One region of the Shewanella sp. SP2S2-4 genome, then DNA from elsewhere that is predicted to be linked to it. Evidence: predicted binding sites of a transcription regulator. Region 1 holds the regulator's gene; the other holds the start of a gene.
What was found. Region 1 encodes sigma-54, which starts transcription at its own class of promoters, with help from an activator protein. Its sites were predicted from a motif close to GTTGGCACGNNNNTNGNNT; they were not measured.
Positions count from the first base shown of each region.

Region 2: hmpA (NO-inducible flavohemoprotein) is a predicted target of sigma-54. The motif match lies at 3,237-3,255, and genes of this name have one in related genera.

Region 1 is NZ_JAUOER010000011.1:31,253-37,515, reverse strand. It holds gene Q4Q54_RS10665 (KpsF/GutQ family sugar-phosphate isomerase) at 1-780, shown strand, start outside; gene kdsC (3-deoxy-manno-octulosonate-8-phosphatase KdsC) at 780-1,331, shown strand; gene lptC (LPS export ABC transporter periplasmic protein LptC) at 1,328-1,888, shown strand; gene lptA (lipopolysaccharide transport periplasmic protein LptA) at 1,875-2,429, shown strand; gene lptB (LPS export ABC transporter ATP-binding protein) at 2,426-3,157, shown strand; gene Q4Q54_RS10640 (RNA polymerase factor sigma-54) at 3,265-4,743, shown strand; gene hpf (ribosome hibernation promoting factor) at 4,772-5,059, shown strand; gene ptsN (PTS IIA-like nitrogen regulatory protein PtsN) at 5,062-5,505, shown strand; gene rapZ (RNase adapter RapZ) at 5,502-6,263, shown strand, end outside.
Region 2 is NZ_JAUOER010000024.1:7,411-13,673, reverse strand. It holds gene Q4Q54_RS16895 (tetratricopeptide repeat protein) at 8-934, opposite strand; gene Q4Q54_RS16890 (16S rRNA pseudouridine(516) synthase) at 1,096-1,803, shown strand; gene hmpA (NO-inducible flavohemoprotein) at 1,968-3,161, opposite strand; gene Q4Q54_RS16880 (methyl-accepting chemotaxis protein) at 3,421-5,046, opposite strand; tRNA gene Q4Q54_RS16875 (tRNA-Leu) at 5,213-5,299, opposite strand; tRNA gene Q4Q54_RS16870 (tRNA-Leu) at 5,386-5,472, opposite strand; tRNA gene Q4Q54_RS16865 (tRNA-Phe) at 5,527-5,602, opposite strand; gene Q4Q54_RS16860 (outer membrane protein assembly factor BamD) at 5,832-6,263, opposite strand, start outside.

The DNA of each region.
Region 1 (6,263 bases):
CTCGCCAGCACAGGAACGCCCGCATTTTTTGTGCATCCGGGTGAAGCCAGCCACGGTGATCTCGGTGTATTAGCCGATAACGATGTGATTTTAGCGATTTCAAATTCCGGTGAGTCGAGCGAAATCCTCACCTTAATGCCCGTCATCCAACGTATGGGCGTACCCGTTATTGCGGTAACAGGTAAACCCGAATCGAACATGGCGCGCTTATCTAAAGTGCATTTATGTATTGAAGTACCCGAAGAGGCTTGCCCACTTGGACTTGCCCCAACGTCGAGTACCACAGCGACCTTAGTGATGGGCGATGCGATTGCCATTGCGCTACTACAAGCAAAAGGCTTTACCCGTGATGACTTTGCTATGTCCCATCCTGGCGGTGCTTTAGGGCGTAAGTTATTGTTAAAAGTCTGCGATGTCATGCATAGCGGTGATGACTTACCGCTCGTTAACCACGATATTTGCATCACAGAAGCCCTGTACGAAATCTCTAAGAAAGGCTTAGGCATGACCGCGATTATCGATGATCAGCGCAAGCTGGTTGGTATCTTCACCGATGGTGATTTACGCCGCGTTATCGATGCCGAAGTAAATCTGCGTACAACGCCCATCGCCGATGTGATGACCCGTAACTGCGTGACCATCACAGACGGTGTGTTGGCCGCCCAAGCGCTGCAAGTGATGGACTCAAAAAACATCAACGGATTAATTGTTATCGATAAAGACCGCCATCCTATCGGCGCTCTTAACATGCTAGACATGGTTAAAGCAGGAGTCATTTAATGCCACAGCAAGGATTTTACGGCCCAATCAGTGATGATGTGTGGCAACGCGCGCAAAAGATTAAACTGTTGATTTGTGACGTCGATGGAGTGTTTTCCGACGGCCGTATCTACTTAAGCAATAGCGGCGAAGAGCTAAAAGCCTTCCACACCCGCGACGGCTATGGCGTGCGCTCGCTACTCACCAGCGGTTTTAATCTCGCCGTTATCACTGGACGTCAATCCAAAATCGTTGAAAACCGTATGACAGCCCTTGGAGTTACCCATATTTACCAAGGCGTAGATAATAAGTTCGAGCCCTATGAAGCATTGCTCGCACTCTATGGTGTTACCCCAGAAGAAGTGGCGTATATCGGTGATGATATTGTCGATTTACCCGTGATGAATGTCGTCGGTTTAGCAGTCAGCGTAGCCGATGGTCATCCCTATGTGCGTCAGCACGCCCACTTTGTCACTACGCTCAATGGTGGCCACGGTGCACTGCGTGAACTCACAGATCTGTTGCTACTCAGTCAAAATAAATTCACTTCGGCCCATGGAATGAGTATATGAGTCGTGTGACACTCGCGATTATTGCTTTTTTTGGAACTGCATTAGTGCTGTATTGGCAAGTGCAGAACAAACACAGCGGTGATACCGATAATAGAGTTAAAGATCAAAATACCCCAGATTTCATCATTGAAGATCTGCGCAGTGTTGAGTTCAATGAACAAGGGCTAGTCAATAGCCGTGTGACGGCGAAACACATGGAACATTATGATTCAACGAATCAAACTTACTTTACTCAACCTGTTTATCTTGTTTATCCAGACCAAGGTAAAGCACAATGGCAACTCAGTGCAGATCAGGGCAAGCTAAACAAGGAAACGGGCAAGGTTGTACTCGAAAACAATGTTATTATTGATGCCATTAGCGCAGAAGAACCGATCCAGACCTTGTCCACCAGTTATCTGGAACTCGATCTCAATACTATGATAATGACCTCTGACCGTACCATTTACGTCACAGGGAAAGATTTTAATATTCAAGGCCAAGGCCTTTATGCCGACCTCAACGCGCAAGAAGTGAAATTGACCAGTCAGGTAGTAGGAACATATGAAGCAAAATAACGTATTACTTGCCAGCCTAATGCTAATAATGAGCATGAGCGCCTTTGCTAAAGTCGACGACCTAAAGCAGGAAGTTAAAATCAAAGCAGTGAGCCAAACGGCAGATATCAAGAACAACCAGATCATCTTCTTTGGTCCGGTGGAAGTTACCCAAGGCTCGATAAAAATCCAAGCAAATGAACTGCGTGCATTTTCTGCCGAAGGTGAAAATAGCAAAATTTTAGTGGCCACTGGTAACCCCGCAACTTACAGCCAAGTGTTAGACGATGGCCGTCCAGCCTCGGCGAGCGCGAAAGAAATTCGTTACGATATGGCAAGCCGTACCCTGACACTGAAAGGCCAAGCTTCGTTAGATCAAGCGGGTAGCCAAGTGACGGGTAATTTGATCCGCTATAACATTATCCAGCAAAAATTGATTGCTGAGAGCACAGGTAGTGGTGACGATCGCGTGATCACTATTATTCAGCCTGAAAGCTATCAAGATGATGCCAAACCAGACGCGCCAGCGGATAAACCTGTGAAAAAGCAGGACTCTAAATGACCCAAATCACCCTAAGAGCACAAAATCTGGCAAAGAGTTATAAGAGTCGCCAAGTGGTTAAAGACGTCAGTCTAACGGTAAAGACAGGTCAAGTTGTTGGACTGCTCGGCCCGAACGGCGCGGGTAAAACCACCACCTTTTACATGGTCGTCGGTCTGGTTAAAAGCGATAAAGGCCACATCTTTATCGACGATGATGATTTAACCGCAGATCCTATGCACCTGCGCGCCCGCAAAGGCATAGGTTACTTGCCGCAGGAAGCCAGTATCTTCCGTAAGCTGACCGTCCATGACAACATCATGGCCGTACTGCAAACGCGCAAAGAATTAAAAAAAGAGCAAAGGGAAGAACAACTCGAGCATCTGCTCGAAGAATTCCACATCACCCACATCCGTGACAGCCAAGGCATGTCATTGTCGGGTGGCGAACGTCGCCGTGTCGAAATTGCACGGGCGTTAGCAGCAAATCCTAAGTTCATTTTGCTCGATGAACCCTTTGCTGGTGTCGATCCGATTTCGGTTATCGACATCAAAAAGATTATCGAACAGCTCAAAAGTCGTGGCCTTGGCGTGTTGATCACCGACCATAATGTTCGCGAGACATTAGATGTGTGTGAACATGCCTATATTGTGAGTCACGGAAACCTGATTGCCGAAGGAACACCTGCAGAGATCTTAGACAATCAGCAAGTTAGGGCTGTGTACTTAGGTGAACAATTCAGGCTATAGTTAATCAAGCGGAGCCAATGGAGGCAATTTGTGCCAGCATTGGGCTCCACTCAAGATGATAACAAGCGACCTCATCCAACAATAATAACGTAGGGATCAGCGGTAACATGAAAGCGTCACTCCAGCTCAAACTGGGTCAACAGTTAACCATGACGCCACAATTACAACAGGCCATTCGTCTGTTGCAACTGTCGTCATTAGAACTGCAGCAAGAGATCCAGCAAGCCTTAGATTCTAATCCCCTTCTCGAGCTGGAAGAGGATCAATTCGACGCCACTAAAGACCCTGTAAACCAAACGCTTTCCGATACGGATTTCAGTGAATCGAGCACTCTGCCGCCAGAGAAAGACAGCTCCACCATAGATACGGCAGAGTCGCTCACGAAAGAGTCCATGCCCGACGAACTGCCCATGGACACCACTTGGGATGAAGTGTTTACCGCCTCCCCCAATTCTGGCCCCGGCGGCAGTCGTGAAGACGATATGCCCTTCCAAGGTGAGACCAGTGAAGGCTTGTATGAACACTTAGAATGGCAAAAAAACCTCACGCCGTTTTCTGAAACCGATTTAGCCATTGCCACCGCCATTATTGATGCCATCGACGATCAAGGCTATCTCACCCAAAGTACTGACGAAATCCTCGAAGCCATGGGCAATTCGGAGGTCGAGCTCGACGAAGTCGAAGCCGTACTCAAGCGCATTCAACATTTTGATCCCATTGGTGTTGCCGCCCGCGATTTAAGCGAGTGCCTGTTGATCCAACTGTCGCATTTCGCCGCTGACACGCCCAACCTAGAAAACGCCCGCATGTTGATCAAAGATCATTTAGATCTGATCGCCGCCCGCGACTTTAGGCTGTTGATGCGTAAGACTAAATTAAAAGAGGATGAGTTAAGGGACGGCATCGCGCTTATCCAAACCCTCAATCCCCGCCCAGGTTTATTGATTACGCCCAACGATGACGAATACGTCATCCCGGATGTGTCAGTGTCGAAGAAAAATGGTCGCTGGGTGGTTGAGCTTAATCCTGACTGCATGCCAAAAATCAATGTAAACCAACATTATGCCTCGATGGCGCGCAGCACTAAAAGCCAAGCCGATAGCCAATTTATTCGTGGCCATCTACAAGAGGCTAAATGGTTTATCAAGAGTTTAGAGAGCCGTAATGATACCCTGTTGAAGGTGGCGAACTGTATCGTCCAATATCAGCAAGGTTTCTTTGAATACGGTGAAGAAGCCATGAAACCTATGGTGCTGAACGATATTGCCGAAGCGGTAGAAATGCATGAGTCGACCATCTCACGGGTGACTACCCAGAAATACATGCATACCCCTAAGGGACTTTTTGAACTAAAATACTTCTTCTCTAGCCACGTCGGTACTGACGATGGTGGGGAGTGCTCATCCACAGCAATCAGAGCCTTCATTAAGAAACTGGTTGCAGCGGAAAACCAGAAAAAACCATTGAGCGACAGTAAGATGGCGCAACTTCTGGCAGAACAAGGGATCAACGTAGCCCGCAGAACCATTGCGAAGTACCGAGAGGCTATGCTCATTCCGCCTTCTAATCAGCGTAAAAGTTTATAACCTACAGTGGATATCGGAGGACGTTTCTATGCAAATAAACCTGAGTGGACACCATGTCGAAATTACCGAATCGTTACGCGCATATGTAGAAGAAAAGTTTTCAAAACTTGAACGCCATTTCGAACAGATCAATAATGTGCACGTTGTGCTCAATGTCGAAAAAATGCAACAGATTGCCGAAGCGAGAATAAATCTTATCGGTGGTGAAGTTTTTGCTACTTCAGAGCATGCTGACATGTATGCCGCTATAGACGCCCTGATTGACAAGCTTGATCGTCAGGTTATTAAACACAAAGAGAAGTTAACAAAACACTAATAATGGAACTTTGTACCATACTGCGGCCGGAGTGCACTACCTGCGCCACTCCGGGCAGCAAGAAAAAGGTACTGGAACTCATCAGCGACTTAGTCGCTGCCCAGTACCCGACCCTCTCATCTCAAGAGATATTCGAAAGCCTAGTGGCGCGCGAAAAGATGGGGAGCACAGGTATAGGTAACGGCATCGCCATTCCACATGGTCGACTAGCCGATATAGATCAGCCCATTGCCATACTCATTAAGTGTGAAGAGCCGATAGCATTCGATGCTATCGATAAGCAACCTGTTGATATTTTATTTGCACTACTGGTGCCTGCAGACCAATGTCAGCAGCACTTAAGTACCTTGTCTTGCATGGCCGAAAAGCTGAGCGACAAGCAAATATTAAAGCAATTACGCAAGACGCATGATGAAACGGAACTCTATCAGGTAATCACTGGATGAAACTGGTCATAGTGTCGGGCCGCTCAGGCTCAGGCAAATCTGTCGCCCTAAGGGTACTCGAAGATCTCGGCTATTATTGTGTCGATAACCTTCCCTTGCCCTTAATCGGCACTTTGCTTGAGCAACTCAAAGGCAGTAACGATCTCGTCGCCATCAGTGTCGACGTGCGTAACATGCCTGAGCAGGACAAGGTCTTAGTGAAGCAACTCGCGAGCCTGCCTCCTGATACTGAGTTAACCAGCTTCTTCCTCAATTCCAGCGATAAAATTCTGCTCAAGCGTTACAGCGAAACCCGCCGTTTGCACCCTTTGTCGAAGAGCCAAGTCTCTTTGCAAGAAGCGATAAAACTGGAAGGGAAGCTGCTCGAGCCTATGTCAAAACTGGTCGATCACTACATAGATACGTCGAACCTGAATATCTATGATTTAAGCGACCAAGTCAGACAAATTCTGCTCGGCAGCGTCGATAAAGAGTTAGTGATCAACTTCGAGTCCTTTGGCTTTAAGCACGGTATGCCAACCGAAGCCGACTTTATGTTCGATGTACGCTTCCTGCCTAACCCACACTGGGAACTGGCGCTGCGTCCATTGACAGGCTTAGATGAACCCGTGGCTGAGTTCTTAAATCGTCAACCACTCGTGAATAAGTTCATCTGGCAAATCGAGAATTTACTGGAAACTTGGCTGCCGCATCTCGAACGCAACAATCGCAGTTATTTAACTGTGGCGATTGGCTGCACCGGTGGACAACACAGATCG
Region 2 (6,263 bases), on a different contig from region 1:
TAGTAGCTTAGGGCTTTTCAGGTTCGTGATAGGCCAATAAGGTCTCGAAACGAGCATGCCCTTTAAGTTGTGAAAAATCCGCCTCATCTAAGGCCAGTTCCTTGAAGGATGCGCTGTTATGAATGGCGCGCTCTAAATCAGAAATCGCTCTATCTTCAACCCCTAAGCAAGCAAAGGCGCAGGCTCTTTGATAAAAAGCGTGGGCGTTAGTCGGGTCAACTTCCAGAACGCGATTACACAGGCTTTGTGCCCAGTTAAATTCGCGCATCTCCATTGCGGCGTCGGCCTTATAGGTCAGGGCTTCTAAATCCCCAGGTCGAATCGTGAGGATCTCATCATAGACTTCAATCTTCTGCTCTGGCGTTTGCGCACTTTGCGCCCGTAGCCAGAGGTTATGGATTTCATTGATAATCTCAATCTCGCGATTATTGTCCGTGATAGTACGGCTCTTACGCTTGAGTTCTTGCTCAAGTACTTTGAACTTTTCTTCGTATTGTTCGGCAATACTTTGCAGCTGGTTAGCAGCCAGTTTGGCGGTGTGCGTTTTGATTTCTCGCAGGGATTGCCAACCGATAAAGGCGACTAACGAGGCGACACCCGCGATGATGTAGAAGAAGTAAGTTACAGTGACATTGGCGTAGTTCATCGATTTGTCGGCTACGGCGAGTTCGCGGTCGGTGATGTCGATGGTGAGACGACGCTCGAGATCCTGTTGATCGTGTCTGAGGGATTTAAGTTCATCGAGGACGTAACGCTCGACCAGCGGTTTATCATGGATAGCGGAGGGGCGAGCCGCTTCAGGAGGATTAACTGCATCGTTCGCTTGGGCGAAAAAAGAGCTCGCTAGCGTCACTAAAAACAAGGCTAAAAATAGCAGGTTCGAACGTATTAAAACGGGACTTGCGGATAAGTTTTTGATGCGGTAACCACTCACAGTAAGATGAATTGAGCGCCTAGCTTAACAAATTTTACCTCGTTCGATCCAATTTAGCTCTGAATTGCCTTTGTGAAGATTCGCAGCATTGGCTCGCTATGAGCCGAACTTGCATCCTGCTAGAATGGCTATCTCATTCATATTTCGTCATTTGTGGTGTTATGCAATCTAAGCGCGGCCGACTCGATCGTTATCTTTGTACCCAGTTACACACTCACCGTAAAGCAGTGCGTGAACTGCTATTATCGGGCCGAGTGTGCGTCGATGGATTGATAGTGAAAGATATGGATAGGCAAGTGGATGAGTTTTCCCACATCCAACTCGATGAGCAAATACTGCAGGCTAATGTGCCCGTCTATGTGATGCTCCACAAGCCGATTGGAGTGGTGAGTGCTACCAAAGATACTCAGCATAAAACTGTGATTGATTTGCTTGATTGCGAAGCCCGTGATGAGTTGCATATCGCCGGCAGATTAGATTTAAACTCTTCGGGTTTGTTGTTATTGACCAATGACAGCCGCTGGTCTGATGCGCTGATGTCACCTACACACAAGGTCGACAAAGTGTATCGGGTTACCTTAGCTAATCCCATAACCGAAGAATACATCGCTGCATTTGCCGAAGGGATGTATTTTGGCTTTGAAGATATTACAACCCAACCCGCTAAGCTGGTTATCCTCGCTGATAACGTGGCTGAAGTGACTTTACATGAAGGTAAGTATCATCAAATCAAACGGATGTTTGGTCGGTTCCGCAATCCGGTTGTTGGCCTGCATCGATTATCGATAGGCGATATTGTGCTTGATGAAAAGTTGGCACCGGGTGAAAGTCGCGCACTGACTGCCGCTGAAGTGGCCTCTATCCGTTAAAAATGATGAACAGAAAAGTACATCAAGCATTCATCGTTCTTATCGTTATTGTTTGCCATGCTAACAATGAAAGCTAAGCATAAAAGCTAAGTACAAAAGCTAAGTGCAAATCTAAGCATTCAAACGGACCTGAGCGTGAATTTTCTCAAGTCCGTGCCATGCCATTAAAGATCGGCGTGGGGGCCGAACACTTCATAGTGCATGTTTTCAGCCGCGACACCCAGAGCGAGTAGTTGCTGCTTGATGGCGGACATGAATCCAAGGGGGCCGCAGAAATAATAACGTGCGTGTGGAAGCAGCAGTTCGGCGACTTTACTTAACTCCATTTGCCCTTCGAAATCATAATCTTCACCTAACGTATCGGTTGGGGCTGGCTCACGATACCAAACATGACTCGTCAGATTATGATGTTGTTGGCGCTTGGCGTGAATCGCCTGTTTGAAGCCGTGTACGGCGCCTTGCTCACAGGCATGCAGCCAAGTAATAGTGCTGGGATGTTGCAGCTTGAGTAATTGATTGAGCATACTTTTCATCGGTGTTTGGCCTACACCAGCTGAAATAAGTACTACGGGCGTGTCCGCCGCGACTTCTAGGGTAAAGTCCCCCGCGGGTGGCATTACCGCGATTTTGTCGCCGATGTGTATCGCATCATGCAGCAGGTTCGACACTTGTCCGCCGAGTTCGCGTTTCACACTGATGCGGTAGCTGGTGCCATTTGGTGCATCGGATAAGGAATATTGGCGGATTTCTTCATATGCCAAATTCGGGTGTGTTAGCTTCAAACTTAAATACTGACCAGGGATAAAATCTTTAACGGGCTTGCCATCTTCGGGCGTCAATATGAAGGAGGTGATGACTGCTGACTCGGTATTTTTCGCGCTAATGACAAACTGACGCTCACCCAACCAGCCACCATCTTGCTCTGCATGCGCTTGATAAATTTGTGCTTCTCGTTGAATAAAAATGTTGGCTAAAAACCCATAGGCCTGTGCCCAAGCTTCTAACACTTCTTCTGTTACCGCATCGCCCCCTATTTCTTTAAGCGTTGCCAATAAATGGCTGCCGACGATCGCATATTGCTCAGGTTTGATCAGAAATCCCGTATGTTTTTGGGCAATGCGCTCTACGGTTGAACTCAGTACCGCTAAGTTTTCGATATTTTTTGCATAGGCTGCGACGGCATTGAACAGGGCTACAGGCTGACCACCAGAATGTTGGTGCGCCAAATTGAACACATCTTTTAGTTCAGGATTATGTTTGAACATACGTTGATAAAAATGGGTCGTCAGCGCAGGGCCTGCAGATTCGAGTAAGGGAATAGTGCTCTTGATAACTTGGATTGTACGGCTGTCCAACATAGAAAATCCTTAACGTGTAAATATTATGAATGTTTAATGAGTTTAAAGATCTATTTGATTTGGATCAATAGAGATTATCGCTATCCGTGCTATCGATAACGAGGCTGAGTTCATTTGAAGTGTTCAATAAAAGGAGAAATTAAATCGAGAAATGATGAAACGGATATTTTATTTCAATGGGTTACAGATGATGTGAATAAAGGAGTTTGACTGCAACAGCAAAAATGGTTGCAGTCGTTTTGTGGTTGATTGAGTTAAATTAGAGCTTAAATGCGCTCACTTGATTGCGCATGCTGCTGGCAAGCTTAGTCAAATTAATCACAGATTCACTTAATTCAGCCGCCGAAGCCGTGGAATGCTCGGCGATATCGCTGATGGCAATAATGCTGCGATTAATACTCTCGGCAACGCTACTTTGTTCTTCAGCGGCGGTCGCAATGTGGGTATTCAGCTCGGTGATGCTGTCTACTGAGGTGACAATTTCTTTCAGCGCTTGACCCGCCTGATTGGCTTTATCGTTGGCATCATCTACTTGATTGATACCGATTTCCATGGCGCTGACGGCTTCTTTAACCCCTTGTTGTAGGGTGGCAATCATGGCCTCAATTTCTTGAGTCGATTTTTGGGTGCGTTGCGCTAGGGTGCGCACTTCATCGGCCACGACTGCAAAGCCGCGACCTTGCTCTCCCGCCCGTGCGGCTTCGATGGCGGCATTGAGTGCAAGTAAATTGGTTTGTTCGGCAATGCTCTTAATCACATCGAGTACGCGGCCGATGTTTTGGCTTTCATTAGATAAAAATCCAATGACCTGCGCCGTTTTTTGAATTTGATCAGAAAGCTGCGACATACTGCTAATCGATTGCATCACAATATTATTGCCGTTAGCGGCATAGGTATCGGCATCTTTGGCTGAATCCGCTGCGGCAGATGCGCTTTGGGCGACTTCGGCAACGGTGGCCGTCATCTCATTCATGGCCGTTGCAGTCTGCTCCGTTTCGGCTTGTTGCTGTTGCATCCGTTTATTGGTGGCTTGGGTGAAGCTACTTAACTCATTTGCCGAACTGTTGACCGTAGTTGCCGCCTCGGCAATGGAATGAAGAATGCCCCGTAAGTGTTCAATTACTTGGGTGAGGCTCGTGGATATTTGCCCTAGCTCATCGTGATTAAAAGTGGTGAATCTGACGGTGAGATCTGAGTCTTGATGGATCCTTTTCAGTTTACCGAGGATGTCATTAATGGGATTCATCACGCTGCGATTGACCCAGAGTCCAATCACAATACTGATGATCATGGCGGCACAGGCTAATGCCACAAAAATAGTGATTGAAGATTGATAAATGGCATTTACACGATCTTTTTCTTCGCCCGCTACGCGGATTTGCAGTGCAATCAGTTCAGATATTTGGTTGCTGATAGGATCGATCGCTTGGTACAGCGGCAGGATATTGGCTGAGAGTTGGCTTGAAACATCGCCGTTTAATCCTCTTAAGCGCGAGATCAGGGTATCAATCTGTTGATTCGCGGAGGAGAACAGCACTTCGGCTTGTTTTACGAGTCGGGATTCTTCTGAGGTAAGCTCGGTAGATAGGTATTTTTGCCAATGTTGAGTAATAGTCGATTTGGCACTGTCTAGCGTTTCAGCCGCTTGCGAGGCGGTGAAACCACCCGCGTTCGCCTTATTGACCGCATCGATAACATCGACCGCATACTTATCGGCAATCACTTTTAAGTCATCCAGCGGCACCACTCTGTCGTTATAGATGCGTTCAACACCCGACTCAATGTTGCCCATCATATTAATGGCGAGAAAACCAATCGTCAGTAACATTGCAAGGGGGACCAAAATACCGATAAACATTTTTTGTTTTATTTGTAGACCGTTCATATGGGATAGCCTCAGTGAACTAAAGAGTCCTTTAGGCAGAGCTCGAGCTATCCCTACGATGAGTCTGTAACATTAGGTATAGCAAATCAGCGGAAAGAGGGGAGAGTAACAGAGGATTTATTTTGTTTTAGATACAAAAAAGCCTCGCTAAGCGAGGTTTAAATGTTGGTACAGATGAGAGGACTTGAACCTCCACGCCCTTGCGAGCACCAGCACCTGAAGCTGGCGTGTCTACCAATTCCACCACATCTGCATGGCTATCCGAAATTTCATCGAATGAGTAATCTCAAAACCGAAGAAACAATCTTAATGCTTCGTTTCATTCGTTGAACTGCAATTTGGTACAGGTGAGAGGACTTGAACCTCCACGCCCTTGCGAGCACCAGCACCTGAAGCTGGCGTGTCTACCAATTCCACCACACCTGCACTGTACCTATTGCAGTTCTCTAACATTAGTCGCTGTAGCAACCAATTTAAAGATGGTGCCCGAACCCGGAATCGAACCAGGGACACGAGGATTTTCAATCCTCTGCTCTACCGACTGAGCTATTCGGGCGACGGGCGCAATTTAAAGGCTTTTCGGGTTTTGAGTCAATAGATTTTTACTAAATAACGTAAAAAGTGACTCGGTTGGATAAGATTTACACGAAAGTGTCATTTACGCTGCAAGTGGCGAGCTAAAAATAGTCAAACCACTATCCACGCTGGGGACTTAGCAATATCCAGTGATGGGTTAACTTGGGTAACAAAGCAAAAAAATGCCCCTATTAAAGGGGCATTCTCGGCTAGTTTGATAAGATTTCATTGTTTGGATAGTTAGCTTGCATTACCATGAGCACGTTTTGCTTCAGCTTGCTCTGACCTAATTCGCCATAAGCTTCTATCATTATCTCTAATGCCCGTTCATTTGAAGGGGTGCCAGGATATGTTTCCATTACAGATTGTGCTCGGATTGCTGCGGCGCTCCATGCATTCATCTTGAGATAATATTCGGCAACTTGGATTGAATATCTTGCTAAGCGATTCTTCAACGCTAACATGCGTTTTTGCGCATCGGCGGCATATTTGCTGTTAGGGTAAGTTTTGATAAGACGATCAAAATCTTTGAAAGCATCTTGAGCATTTTTAGGGTCACGATCGGTTCGGTCGATATTAAGCATATCGTGGAACAAGTAGTTGTCGGCTTGCATGTTCACTAAACCGCGCATATAGAACAC